DNA from 3 places in the Lysinibacillus sp. A4 genome. Region 2 is predicted to be linked to each of the others. Evidence: riboswitches for the same ligand, from Rfam matches in the RefSeq annotation. Region 2 holds a riboswitch; each other region holds the start of a gene.
The links. A riboswitch is a leader RNA that binds a small molecule or an ion and turns the genes downstream of it on or off. The one in region 2 is predicted to bind cobalamin.

Region 1 (4,840 bases), on a different contig from region 2:
ATCGTTATTTTATTTATCGATTTAGCCAATGTAACGACATTAGATTGGTTTTCTACCGTGTTAACGATTGTAGGAATTGCTATTACACTATCTTACACAGTGTATGTCCATTACAAAGTGATACAGCCTATCAAACAAATCACAGAGGCTGCACAAGGAATTACGGCAGGTCAATTAGATACCGTTGTCATTGAGGTTCGTGATAATGGTGAAATTTCTCAACTAGCACAATCCTTTTTAGAGATGCAGGAACAATTACGAACAATGACACAAAAAATTGCGCACAGCTCTACAGATTTATCAGCAAGCATCGAAGAATTATCTGCGAGTACGAATGAAATTACACTTGCTGTGGAAGAAGTAGATCAACAAATGGAGAAGACGTCAGAGGGCTTGAAGCAAGCAGCACAATCGGCTAATGATAGTGCTAAATCTATGCAAGAAACCGTTGATGGCATTGAGCGAATTACAGTAGCCACACAAGATGTGTTTGTGCATGCGAAAGATGCTAGCGAGATAGCAGGAAATGGTGCAAATATTTTACATGTGGCAAAAGAGCAAATGCAATTTATTTCCTCTTCAACAGAAAAAACAAGTGGATTGATGCAGCAATTATCCCTTAAAATGTCAGATATTAAATCAATGACAGATATGATTACTACCATTACAGATCAAACAAATCTACTAGCATTAAATGCGGCCATAGAAGCAGCACGCGCTGGGGAGCATGGTAAAGGCTTCGCCGTTGTAGCTGAAGAAGTGCGTCAATTAGCAGAACAATCAAAGCACTCTGCTACGCAAATTGTGGATTTAGTTGTAGGAATAGAAAGTGATACAAAACAAGTAGCCTCATCAGTAGAAGATGATTTGAAAAATGTTCAACAAGGAGTGTTTGTCATTGACGAAGCGACAAAATCATTTGGCACAATTTCACAGCATGTTAGTCAGATGACAAGTCAGCTGGAGGATATTTCGACGACAGCTGAGCAGCTTTCAAGTAGCGCCAATGAAGTGGCATCCACTGTGACAACCATCGCAGCTGGCATGGGCAAGCTATCGAATTATACAGAAGCTGTTTTACATTCAATGGATGAGCAAACAGCCTCAATGCAAGCAGTTAATCATGTCACACAGGATTTAAGTGTCCAAGCGGATAACTTACAAAAGTTAACTAACCAGTTTCAGGTTTAGGCAATGAAAAGGTATGTTGCTAGGTTTTTAAGCCCTAAATAAGCCTTTTCATCAATACTACGAAAAGCCGCACAATGGCACTAATTGACCATAAAAACACTTTCCTAGAATACATGGAAAGTGTTTTTATGGTCGAACCAGCGCAATTAGTTTCCCAGTGAACTCCTCAGATAGTGTGTAGATCGTATGCGTATCCTAGACATGCATCAAACTACTGTTTTGACCTTTATCACCTAACCAAAGATGCTAGCCATATTTGTTTCCTGCCTTGTCCACTATTTGTACATTATGTTCTGGTGAAGCCATATTGACGGTACCCTCGTTTTTGACAGCTGTTGCAATGGCTTGTTGGAATAGTGTAAGTAATTCTTCATCCTGATATTTTTTACTAAAATCACGGTTTATCTTGCCAAATTCAGCACGATTAGAAATGCTGACCTTAGCTAAATCATCATCTGGTTTTTCATTACATCCTAGTAAAACAACGGCTAGTAGAGACACTAAAGCAACTATCATTATTCGCAACCACTCACCCCCTCAATAGGCAAAATAATACCACCATTTCCTGTCGTAGCCCTCACTTCTTTGTAATACATTAAATAAACGAGAGCGAAAGGGGACAGATAGTGGGCTTATTTGATGGATTGATCGGCAATGCAAGTGAGGTGAATTTAGAAAAACTACAGGAGGAGGTCCATGATTTATTAATTCCAAATGAGACAGTCAAGAACGCCTATAGAATTATTAGAGACACGTTTATTTTTACCAATAAACGATTGATCCTCATCGATAAGCAAGGAGTGACTGGCAAGAAAACGGAGTATCATTCTATTCCCTATAAAAATATCGTGCATTTTTCAGTAGAAACAGCTGGAACATTTGATTTAGATGCAGAGCTCAAAATATGGGTGTCTGGCAGTTCATTACCGATTCAAAAAAACTTCAATAAGGCGACAAATATTTATAAGGTGCAAAGCGTCTTAGCACAGTATGTGTTGGGGACGTAATGAAGGTGCTAATAGTACATGTGCACAACCAAAAGCCCGCAAATATGCGAGGCTTTTTTGTCGTGCCAGAAGAGGACGGCGTAAGGGATTTTAAGTCGGCTTCATGATTACGGTAGGCTCGAAAATACTGATAAGCGTAAATAAGAACGCCTTGCCGAAGTCTTATTCAAAGACAATCATTTCTCCAACTTCTTTAAACCCGAAGCGTTTGTATATATTCTTTCCATCCTCTGATGCCTGTAAGACTACGGGCTTTCGCTTATCAATTGTTTGACTGAGTAGGAATTGAAACATCTCACTGCCATACCCCTTGCCCCTATACGCATCTTTTGTCATCATATCATAAATCCCATAGCTATGTTTACTGTCTATTAATAATCCCGTAGCGATAGGTATTTCCTTTAAACAGCCAATAAACATTCGAGCATTTGATGCTAACTTTTCCTGTGAGAATTTATGAAAATAAGTTTCTAATGCTTCTCTTTCTGCTGTTTCTCCAAATAAACTTAGAAAAACTTCCTTATATTGTAGAAGCTCTTCCTTGTTGCTTACTTCTGTGATGGTAAGATGATTGGAAATTCGTGGACCTGTGTGAAGTGTATGGTCAAGCTTCATCATCATATTTCGTTCAGCTTCCTGTAAATTGCAGTCTTTTATCAGCTGTAGCCAATCATCGCTTAGATAGTTGGCATCCACCCACGTGTTGAAAGGAAGTTTATTAACAATGAAATGATTAATCCTTTGTTTAAGATGATTTTCCTTATGAATCATAGGCGATTTCACTACTAGCAAATTAAATGTATCAGTTGGAATATTTGTATTGGCTATGACAAAATGAGCTTCCTCTATAATTTGTCCAGAAACAGCTTGAGTAAATAGTTTCATTTTTTCCTCTAAATTACTCGTCACTAATTGTTGACTTGCTTTCATATCTTTCATCCTTTCACTATTAGTAGTGCGCACTATCTTTTATTATAGAGTCATTGAAAGATTAAAAATACTGAGTTCACCGTTTTTATATCCTCCCATAATTTTCAGAAAACAATCAGGCACGAAAAGCAAGGATGATTAGTAGTTTGGAAAATATTGTGATATTTGACTTTAGAAAAACACTACTTTACAATTGATTTTAGTAATCTAATAGGAATGTGCATATACTCATTCCTATGACAACTGAATAGCGTGTAGTAATAGGTGTAAATTGCGTGCAATTTGCTTAAAAGGGAAGTCGGTGCGAATCCGACACTGTCCCGCAACTGTAAATGTGAGCGACTTTTCAGTATCCACTGTCTTTGGACGGGAAGGAGAAAAGAAGCGATGATCATGAGTCAGGATACCTGCCTGTTACGAGTACACACCATAAACCTACGAGGAATAGGAGGTGGCATGTTGACAAAACAGAATGCTCTGTTCGTCACAGTACGTCAAACGCCCATAGTAAATGAAAGGGTTCACAATCGAACTCGTTCACACATACTTAGGGTTTGTTTGGCATTGTATGATGAAAGAAGATAAAATGAAGGATTTCCTCAAAAGTAGGGAGTCCTTTTTGTTTTGAAAATATGTACGCAAAGGGGATGCACGTATGACAAATATTCATGTAACGACAACGTTGGAAACGCCTTATGAAGATCTGAACATTTGTAAGCAACCACGCACAGAAGTTGCCAAGAAAGCGAAAACAAGAATGGTGGTCGAGTCTCTGATCGATCAATTATTAGCAACGAAGCTGATTCGTAATGATCGCTTCTTTGAGCAAATCTTATATAATAAAGAAATTATTTGGATACAAAATGGGGATGTGGACGGTCATCTTTTAGCGAAAGCAGCCATAGCAGATGAACTAAAAACAAAGACGAATAGTTTTATGATGTACATGCCGACCAATCCGATTGTCTATGAGGTCAACGGAGAAGCGTATCACTTAATTACGCGCATTGATTCTACACGCGCAAAGCCCAACCTCGACCGTCTATCATTGGAGCCAAAGCCTGTTTTAAGTGCCGCTCGTGTCAATGACTTATTATGCTCGATTGTCATGCGCTTTTACGAAACATATTTATATGATTTAGCATCTCATCATGACAAACTCATTGCATTTGTGCAGCAGGAATATGCCCAATTTATTGAAGCGGTGCAAGCGTTAAATGATTATCATTTCAACTGGCATCCACGTGGCAACGGTCACGAGCTTTTACTGCAATTAATTGATCATCTACAACTATTAAAAAGTCAACCTGGTAAGGTACTAATTGATTTTACGAACAAGCATGACTATGTAATAGTTGAACCCGCATATTTGTTGGACAATCCAACAAAGAAAGCTGTCAGTGCACTATAAAAACAAGCCCTCCATTTTTTGGAGGGCTTGTAATATCTTATGGCAGGGTAGAGATATATTTATGCCCAAGAAAGAAATACCCGCGGAAATACCCGAAGCGAGCAGGCTCATCCCATCCTACAGGCAATGCATGGCTGCCTGTGCTTCTTGCCATGGAACCGAATATCCTTTGCCCTTTGCACAAAAGATACTAGAGGAACTATACTCAAGATCGGCATTTTTATCATAGCCAATCTGTGCAATCACATCCTCTGTATTATGGCACACATCATAGCCATCAAATTGGAGTGTGAGTGCACCT
Region 2 (4,840 bases):
GATCCATCTTTATTAAATACACGCATACCACAGTCAGCAATTTTAGAGGGTTGGATAATAATCAATCCATCTGAGCCAATACCAGTATGGACATTGGCCATTTTTTGAGCCAATACACAAAAGATATCTTCCTTGTAATCATGTTGGAAAAGATCAAGATAGATATAGCTGTTGCCAATACCATGCATTTTCGTAAAGGCTATTTGCATACAGTCACTCCTTAAAGGATGTTTTATGTATCTAATAGAAGATGACACTTTTCTATATTTGGCTAACCCCCTTCGTGAACTGTTCAGGAACATATGTAAGATACGGCTTCCCTGTCATTGGATGGATTTGAATATCCGCAAAAACACCAAATACATCTTGCAGCACTGTTGGCGTAAGTACTTCCTCTGGTGTACCATGACAAACTATTCGCCCTTGCTGTAAAACGTAAATTTGATCGCAATACATAGCAGCAATATTCAAATCATGTAAAGCTGCTACTACGGTTAAATGCAAAGTCTGAATTAAATCCATAAGTTGAAGTTGATGTTGAATATCTAAATGATTCGTCGGCTCATCTAATATTAATATCTGTGCTTGTTGAGCGAGTGCCCTTGCAACCATGACACGCTTTTTCTCGCCACCAGAAAGCGAACTAAAGCTTCGTTTCTCTAAATGCGATATGCCCGTTTGCTTAAGAGCCTCTTTAACAATTTGAAAATCTTTCTCTTGATCAAGCTCTAACAGCTTTTTATGTGGGGTTCTTCCCATACTGACTAAATCATGCACAGTGAAATCAAATAATACGGGTGTCTCTTGGCTTACAACAGCCAAATTTTTCGCAATTGCTTTACTTGATTGCTTTAATATATCTTGCTCATTTAATACTACCGATCCACTTTCAGGTTTTAGGAGACGATACATATTTTTTAACAATGTTGATTTTCCGCTCCCATTAGGACCAATTAATCCAACAAATTGCTTTTCTTTTATTTGAATGCTTACATCATGCAGTATACGCTGATCGTAAATGGAGAATGATACTTGTTTCGCTTCTAATGTCATGGAAGTTAATCTCCTTCACCGAAAGAATAGTTGTTACGACGGAGAAGCCAAATGAAAAATGGTCCTCCACAAAAAGCTGTAATAATACCAATTGGCATTTCCTGAGGAGCAATAATAATTCGAGCAAAGGCATCTGCCCACACTAAGAATATTCCACCTATTAAAGCACTGATAGGTATTACGTATTTATAGTTTGAGCCCACAATTAAACGCACAATATGGGGAATAATTAATCCCACAAATCCTATAGAACCACTAACTGCGACAAGCACACCTGTTAATAGAGATACTAGTAGTATTAACTGAATACGGAATTGCTGAAGATTAACGCCTAATGTCACTGCCGCCTCTTCTCCTAGTAATAATAAATTTAAATTGCGATAGTGTAGCCACAGTAGCCCAAATACAATAAAGAATACGAAAGCTGGAATCACAATATTATTCCATTTGGCTCCAGCTAAACTACCTAGCATCCAAAACATAACAGCCTTTAAGGCCCCTTCTTGCTTTGACATCATTAAAATAAAGTTAGAGATAGCCGTTAAGATAAAGGACACAGCCATGCCTGCCAATAGCAAGCGGAAAATAGAGACACGTCCCCCAACACGTGATAAGAAAAAGACAAGTGCAATGGCAAGTAATGAACCAAGGAATGCGGATACTGAAAGAGCGTAAATACCTAAAAATGAAAAGGCTCCTAAAATAATCACAGAAGTAGCGCCGACAGCTGCCCCTGAAGAAATCCCTAGAATATACGGGTCTGCAATAGAATTACGTACTAGTGCCTGAATGGCTGCCCCTGCAATAGCTAACCCCGCTCCTACTATCGCTGCTAGCAAAACACGAGGTGCTCTTATTTGCCAGATGATGATTTCCTGAGAGCGACTCCAATCTTGCTCGATCGAATTTTGTATAAAAGGAATTTTAGAAAGAATAACTTTCCATACATATAGCGGTGTAACTGAAACTGAGCCAACCATTACAGCAAAGGTCATTGAAACAATTAATACCATGAAAAGTACGAAGGAAAATAACATAAATTTTTTATTCATCTGTTTTAAACTCCTACTGAATATATTGATGAATGAAGCAATAAAAAAAGGTATCCCATGCGAAAATGCGCATAGAAATACCCTAGATTAAACAAAGTCAGAAAAATATCCAGCTATTGTCCGTATTGCTTGCATCCTCGTGGGCATTACAGGTATTACTAAATGGCAGGTCTCCTGGCTTCGATTCACTATCCTATAATTGCCTTCCCATTCTTAAACAGTGGCAAATCATATTATAGGATTCCTCGTTACAGTTGCGGGACAGCGTCGGACTTCCACCGACTTCCCTTTTAAGTGACATTTAAAAATGTCACACCAATAGTATTTGAAGTTATAAAATGGTGACGGTTCTATCATACATTTTTATAGATAGATAGTCTACTTCAATTTAATTCAGCAATTGAGTTAACTTAAATAAACAATAAAGTTGACACAAATACATTCGTTTTTTACACTAGCAGTAATAACTTATAAAGCGAGGTGAAATTCATGGCAACTGTTACACAACATAGTCACCATAAGTTAAGAACTGTTGACATTACCTACATTGGGTTATTTTCAACGCTAATGATGGTGGGTGCTAATATCACTTCCTTTGCACCTTTTATGGTAGTTGGTGGTGTACCCATTACGCTTCAAACCTTCTTTGCAATTTTAGCAGGGCTTATTCTTGGTAGTAGAAAAGGTGCGCTCGCCTGCACAATTTATATGTGCGTAGGATTGGCAGGAGCCCCTGTCTTTGCTCGTTTCGGTGGTGGAATTGGCCAAATTTTAAGCCCTACCTTTGGGTTTATTATTACATTTATATTAGCTGCATTTGTTGCAGGATTGATCGTAGAACGAAGCGGGACAAAGAAAAGTTTTATCGTAGCTGCTTTGGTAGCAACGGCTATAAATTATTTGATAGGAACAAATTGGATGTTTTTTGCCTATAAGCTTTGGGCAAGTGCGCCAGAGAATTTTTCATATAAGCTCGCTTGGCTTTGGATGATTCCTCCACTACCAAAAGATATTATTTTAGCTATTTTTGCTGGTATCTTCGCCTATAGATTACAAAAAACATTGAAGATTATGCCCATTCAATAGTATATCTCCCCCTACTTGTGCTAGATATTTTTCATAGGTCATATCCATCGTTTCTGCACATTTATTTGCTACCTTAAGAGCAAATAATGAGGAGGATATCATATGAAATTCAATAAAAGATGGTCAGTCGGACTATTATCAGTGGTCACTCTAATTAGTTTAACGGCTTGTACAGAGGAGCAAACAAAACCTGCGTCCACTTCTAATGAAACTGCTGAAAAAATGGATCATTCTACAATGAACCATTCAAGTTCTGGCCATGTACCAGTAACGTTAAAAAATGCTGAAAACCCGAAATTTCCTGTAGGGGGCACAGCCATTATTACAGATGGACATATGGAAGGTATGAAAGGAGCCGAAGCAACAATAGTAGGAGCCTATCGTACAACTGCCTATGTTATTTCCTATGAGCCTACATCTGGTGGAAAGCGAATAGAAAAGCATAAGTGGATAATTCATGAAGAATTAATTGACCCACAAGAAGCACCACTGGCACCTGGAACAGAAGTAAAAACGGACGCAACACATATGGAAGGTATGGAAAATGCGACTGTCCTTATTGACGAGGCTGTGCAAACAACTGTATATATGGTTGATTATACTTCCACTACAAGTGGTGAAGCTGTAACAAATCATAAATGGGTAACAGAAGAAGAGCTTAGTTCAAAATAATAGAAATAACCTCTACCTTCAATTCTGGTAGAGGTTAATTTCTAGCTTTTATGTTCCATTTGCTTTCTCTTTGCAGACTTATGCCATTTATAGCCGATGCCCCAAACGGTTTGCAAGTAATCATCCGCCGGAAAACCACTTTTTCTTAATTTTTCTCGTAAATTACGTACATGTGAATCGATGGTACGATCTTCAATCGTTACATCAAATCCCCAAACGGCATGGATAAGGTGTTCTCTAGAAAATGCTCTATTTTGATAATCTAAAAATAGGGCGAGCATGGCAAATTCCTTTGGTGTTAATGGAATTGCCTTATGTTGAAAATATACTTCAAAGGACTCTCTATCTAAACAAAGCCCTTCAAAGTTAATCACTTTGTCTTCAGATATCGTTCTTCTTAATACAGCATGTATGCGTGCTAACAACTCTTCCTCATCAAAAGGCTTTAAAATGTAGTCATCTGCACCAAGGTTTAAACCTTTTACAATATCAGCGTGTTCTCCTTTTGCAGTAAGCATAATGATAGGAACATCCCAAAACTTCCTAATTTCCTGGCAAACCTGCCACCCATCCATCTCTGGCATCATAATATCCAAAAGAACTAAATCCACATGCTCTTCTTCTAAAAAATCCAATGCCTCTTGTATAGAAGACATTGCTTTACAAATAAATAGTGGTTCCAAATAAAGGGTTAATAAATCTAACATTCTTGGTTCATCATCAATGCATAAAATCGTTTTCATTCGTTTCTACTCCTTTAAATGACAATTCAAAAGTAGTCCCTTTATTTATTTCACTTCTAACCTTTATTTCTCCCCCATGTGCTTGTACAAGCTCCTTGACAATAGCAAGCCCAAGTCCAGATCCACCTAATGCACGACTACGTGATTTTTCCACTCGATAAAACCGATCAAAAATATACGGTAAATCCTTCTTTGGAATTCCTTTCCCTGTGTCTTCAACGACGATGCTTAAAA
Region 3 (4,840 bases), on a different contig from region 2:
GAAGCCGTTAACAGCGGGAGCTGGTCAAGAAATTCCTGAATGCCCTCATCCTTTAAGGCCGAGCCAGCAAAGCAAGGGAAGGCACCTTCATTTTTAATCATTTCCTTTAATTGAGCAAGACACTGTTCATGCTCCAATGACTCATTTAGAAAGGCATCAAGCAATTTTTCGTCGCGCTCCGCCAGCCATTCCATAATATTATTTGATACATAGTCTGCTCGCAGTGGCTCATCGATGAACAATACATGCTGAGAGCAATCTTTGCGAAGCTGTCTGATGACAGCCTTCATATTGGCACCCTCACGATCCATTTTGTTGATAAAGAAGAAGGTAGGGACATGGTATTGACGTAAAAGTTGCCACACTGTTTCTGTATGGCCCTGTATCCCTTCGACAGCGCTAATGATAATAATGGCATAATCCATCACACGAATGGCACGCTCCATCTCAGGGGAGAAATCGACATGCCCTGGCGTATCAATCAATGTGTATGTATCATCGCCAATATTCATGCGCCCTTGCTCGGCAAATATCGTAATGCCTCGTCTGCGCTCTAGCTCATGATGATCAAGAAAGGTATCCTGATGATCAACACGCCCCCGTGCTTGAATACTATTTGTATGAAAAAGTACTTGCTCAGAGAAGGTCGTTTTTCCTGCATCCACGTGCGCAAGTACACCGATCGTTTTGTACATAAGAAATCCTCGTTTCTATAGAATGCTATCTTTTTATTGTAACAGAATACTAGCTTCTATATTTCTTGTAAAATAGTTCGTCTTTATGTCAAAATAGTGCTAATATAATGATGATTATACTTTTAGTGTCATACTACTGATTGCGCGATAAATTTTCTTCTGCTAGTCTATCAATAGTATTGACCATTATAGAACGTATTGGTGCAAATGGCATTTGTCATTTGCTTAAAAGGGAAATCGGTGCAATTCCGATGCTGTCCCGCAACTGTAAATGGGGAGTCTATACAGCATGCCACTGTAGTGAAACTATGGGAAGGCGTATAGATGATGAACCTAAGCCAGGATACCTGCCAGTATGTATTTTTTGACTAAGAACCACGAGGATGGGGATAGTGATGAAGGTAATGATACCGTTATTTCACTATGCTACTCTCTTGGCGACAAGAGGGTTTTTTTATGCCCTTCCAACTACCTTAGTAGTAAAGAAGTCTCTGATTTCTTTCTATATTTTAACAGCAAAGGAGAAAAGGACATGAAGAAATGGAAAAGTATATGGCTGATGATGATCATTGCCTTGGTCGCTGTTTTAGGGGCTTGTAACGCAAAGGACAAAACGGAATCAGCTGCACAAGGTGAAAAGGTTGAGCCATCTGAGGCGGCAGCAGAAGTAACCATTGAAAATAATGACACAACGCAAACATATACGGAAGCACCAACAAAAGCGATTAGCTTAAATCAGCATGTGACAGAAATCATGCTAGCACTTGGTTTAGAGGATTCTATGGTAGGGACAGCTTACTTAGATGATAAAATCTATGAACCACTGCAAGAGGCATACGATAAAGTCCCTGTTCTTTCCGATCAATACCCAACGAAGGAGCAAGTCATTGATGCCGAGGCAGATTTCCTATATGCAGGCTGGAAAAGTGGCTTTGGCGAAAAGGGTGTAGGCACACCAGAAGAGCTTGAAGAATTAGGCATCCATACGTATTTACATACGGCTTCCAACATGACAAAGCCAACAATAGAGGATATTTTCACTGATATTCGCAATATCGCGAAGATTTTCCGTATTGAGGATCGTGGCGAAGCTTTAATTGAGCAAATGACGAAAGATGTAGAGGCAGTACAAGCTAAATTACCAAAAGATAGCGAAAAATTACGTGTTCTTGTGTTTGATAGCGGTGAAAAGGATGTATTTACAGCTGGTCAAAACTTTATGAATGAGCTTGTGACAATCGCGGGTGGACAAAATATCTTTGGTGATGTGGAATCAGGCTGGACAACTGTGTCGAAGGAAGATGCAGTAGACCGCAACCCAGAGGTAGTTGTCGTGATTGATTACGGTGAAACAACGGCAGACCAAAAGATCCAATTCTTAAAAAATGATCCAGCCTTAAAGGAGATGGAAGCGGTCAAAAATGAGCGCTTTGTCATCCTGCCACTTTCAGCAGCGTCTGAAGGGGTTCGTGCGGCAGAGGCCATTGAAATTTTAGCAAAGGGCTTCTATCCTGAAAACTTTTAATCCATTCGAGCTAGCGTTTTGCTAGCTCCTTTTTTATAAGGAGCGATAAAAATGAACGCATTTCAAAAAAATGTACCAGATCTAACATTTGAAACACTGAACCGTCATGGTGAGTTTACCCGTCTAGCCGTTAGCCCTGGCATTATTAATAAGCATTATACTCCTGCACAATTCCAAAAAATAGCCGAAATTGCTGGCGAAAAGGGGGCGATAAAATATTCTGCTTCCTATAGTATACTCGTATCCATACCAACGTGCGATGCCACGGAAGCGGTACAAGCCTTACAGGAAGCAGGTCTTTATGTTGCTCCCTCTGGTTCAATCATAGCCATGAAGGCCTGTGATTTTTGTGATGGGGAGAAAATGGAGGCTGCTCCGATAACCGAACAGCTCTATCATGCCATAGAGGGGATGAAGGTACCTGCAAGAGTGCGTGTCAATATTAATGGATGTGCATCAGCTTGCTACAATGCAGTCTATGATGATATTGGACTCGTTTACCAACAAGAAAGCTTTGATGTCTATTTAGGGGCAGTACCGATGGGAGCAAAGGCACAGGCTGGCACGTTATTCGCTAAGAGGGTAGACGTCACACAAATTGAAGATTTTTTACTGCACCTGATAAACCTTTATAAGGAGCATGCTCGCCCAAATGAGCCCTTTTATAAATTTTATCGCAGAACAAAGTCAGCAGAATATTGGGAACTAGTAAAAAATTCAATTAAATAGAGGGATATTACTTAGGGTGTCGAAGTATTGTAGTAAGGCACAGAAAATTACAATACAAAGGAGCAAGAACATGACATCGAAACAAGGGATCCAACCAGAAGATCTTTATCACTTAAAATCAGTAGCAGATCCACAGCTTTCACCAGATGGGACAGAGGTAGTTTATGTAGAGACTCGTATGGACGAGAAGAAAAATGACTATATATCGAATTTGTTTTACATAAACTTGAAGGACAAAACACCACAGCAATGGACATTTGGTGAAGATAGAACGAGTTCCCCTGTTTGGTCACCAGATGGCAGTCAAATTGCATTTTTGTCAACGAGAACAGGTAAGTCGCAAATTTATGTTCTTTCGAAAGCAGGTGGAGAGGCAAAACAGGTGACACATTGTAAAAATGGAGCGACCTCCCCTGTCTGGTCACCATGTGGCAAGAAAATTGCTTTTTCAGTCGTGCTAGGGAAAGATGAAACCATCCTAGATAAAGCGGAGGATGAGAAGAAAAAGGATAAAGAACTAAAGCCACTAGAAATCGAGAAAATGAAACACAAATCGGATGCTGGTGGATTTATTGATATGGAGCAGTTTACCCATATTGCCATTGTCAATGTGGCATCAGGAGAGCTAGAACAAGTGACAGAAGGCAAAGAGTACTGCCATCTAGGTACTTGGTCGCCAGATGGCAAATACCTTACGTACTTAGCAAATAAAGCGGAGGATTTAGATTTCTCATTTAATGTGGATATCTATTTATTGGAGTTAGAAACGAAACAGAGTCACAAGCTAACAGAAGGTTCGGGTGCTTATTACCAAACGGCTTGGTCTCCGAATAGTCGCTATCTTTCTTTTGTAGGTGGAGAACGTGAATTTGAAAATGCCACACAAGCAAAGCTTTGGATGTATGACATGGAGCAAAAACTACTAAACTGTGTAACAAGTGAATTTGATGCGCCTGTTGGTGATTATGTCATCGGTGATTTCCTGCAAGGTGTAGCGTCACCACGAGTGCAATGGATGAATGATAATCATAGCTTCTACTTCCAAGTCACAGATCACGGCAATGCGGCGATTTATTACGGAAATGTAGATGGCGAAATTTACCCAGCTATCCATGATGATCAATATGTCTATGGCTTCTCACTTGATGCGCAAAACGATCAGGCTATTGCGGCTATTAGCACAACGACCAATCCAGGCGATCTGTTTTATGTGAACCTAAAAACGGGTGACAAAGAACAGTTGACGTCCATTAATGAAGATTTTTTAAAAACCAAAACATTAGCTGTTCCAGAGAGTATCGAATTTGAAGGTGCTGAAGGCTGGAAGGTCAACGGCTGGATTATGAAGCCAGTTGGCTATGAAGCAGGGAAGAAGTATCCTCTCATTCTTGAAATCCATGGTGGTCCGCATGCAATGTATGGCAATACCTACTTTAATGAATTCCAAATCCTTGCTGCACAAGGCTTTGCAGTGCTTTATACGAATCCGCGTGGTAGTCATGGCTATGGCCAAAAATTTGTGGATGCAGTACGTGGCGATTATGGTGGGAATGATTATGCGGACTTAATGGCAGCGGTAGACTACGCTCTGGAGCACTATGATTTTATTGATCAAGATCGTCTAGGTGTAACTGGTGGAAGCTACGGTGGTTTTATGACCAACTGGATTGTGGGCCATACAAATCGCTTTAAAGCAGCTGTGACGCAGCGCTCCATTTCGAACTGGATTAGCTTTGCTGGTGTCAGTGATATCGGCTATTATTTTACAGACTGGCAAATTCAAGCAGGACTCGATGATATAGAGAAGCTATGGCATCATTCGCCACTGAAGTATGTAGACAAAGTGGAGACACCATTATTGATTTTACATGGTGAAAAAGACTATCGTTGT

Region 1: another riboswitch for cobalamin. It lies ahead of NY607_RS00175 (hypothetical protein); the one in region 2 lies ahead of NY607_RS22525 (FecCD family ABC transporter permease).
Region 3: another riboswitch for cobalamin. It lies ahead of NY607_RS00165 (ABC transporter substrate-binding protein); the one in region 2 lies ahead of NY607_RS22525 (FecCD family ABC transporter permease).

The regions. Positions count from the first base shown of each region.
Region 1 is NZ_JANWTB010000001.1:30,772-35,611, reverse strand. It holds gene NY607_RS00195 (methyl-accepting chemotaxis protein) at 1-1,191, shown strand, start outside; gene NY607_RS00190 (hypothetical protein) at 1,438-1,716, opposite strand; gene NY607_RS00185 (PH domain-containing protein) at 1,818-2,198, shown strand; gene NY607_RS00180 (GNAT family N-acetyltransferase) at 2,361-3,128, opposite strand; cobalamin riboswitch at 3,374-3,557, shown strand; gene NY607_RS00175 (hypothetical protein) at 3,784-4,539, shown strand; gene NY607_RS00170 (elongation factor G) at 4,657-4,840, opposite strand, start outside.
Region 2 is NZ_JANWTB010000016.1:41,736-46,575, reverse strand. It holds gene dapF (diaminopimelate epimerase) at 1-209, opposite strand, end outside; gene NY607_RS22530 (heme ABC transporter ATP-binding protein) at 262-1,053, opposite strand; gene NY607_RS22525 (FecCD family ABC transporter permease) at 1,059-2,105, opposite strand; cobalamin riboswitch at 2,253-2,440, opposite strand; gene NY607_RS22520 (biotin transporter BioY) at 2,595-3,191, shown strand; gene NY607_RS22515 (YdhK family protein) at 3,294-3,863, shown strand; gene NY607_RS22510 (response regulator transcription factor) at 3,905-4,606, opposite strand; gene NY607_RS22505 (sensor histidine kinase) at 4,584-4,840, opposite strand, start outside.
Region 3 is NZ_JANWTB010000001.1:24,873-29,712, reverse strand. It holds gene NY607_RS00170 (elongation factor G) at 1-695, opposite strand, end outside; cobalamin riboswitch at 878-1,064, shown strand; gene NY607_RS00165 (ABC transporter substrate-binding protein) at 1,228-2,220, shown strand; gene NY607_RS00160 (precorrin-3B methylase) at 2,272-2,949, shown strand; gene NY607_RS00155 (S9 family peptidase) at 3,020-4,840, shown strand, end outside.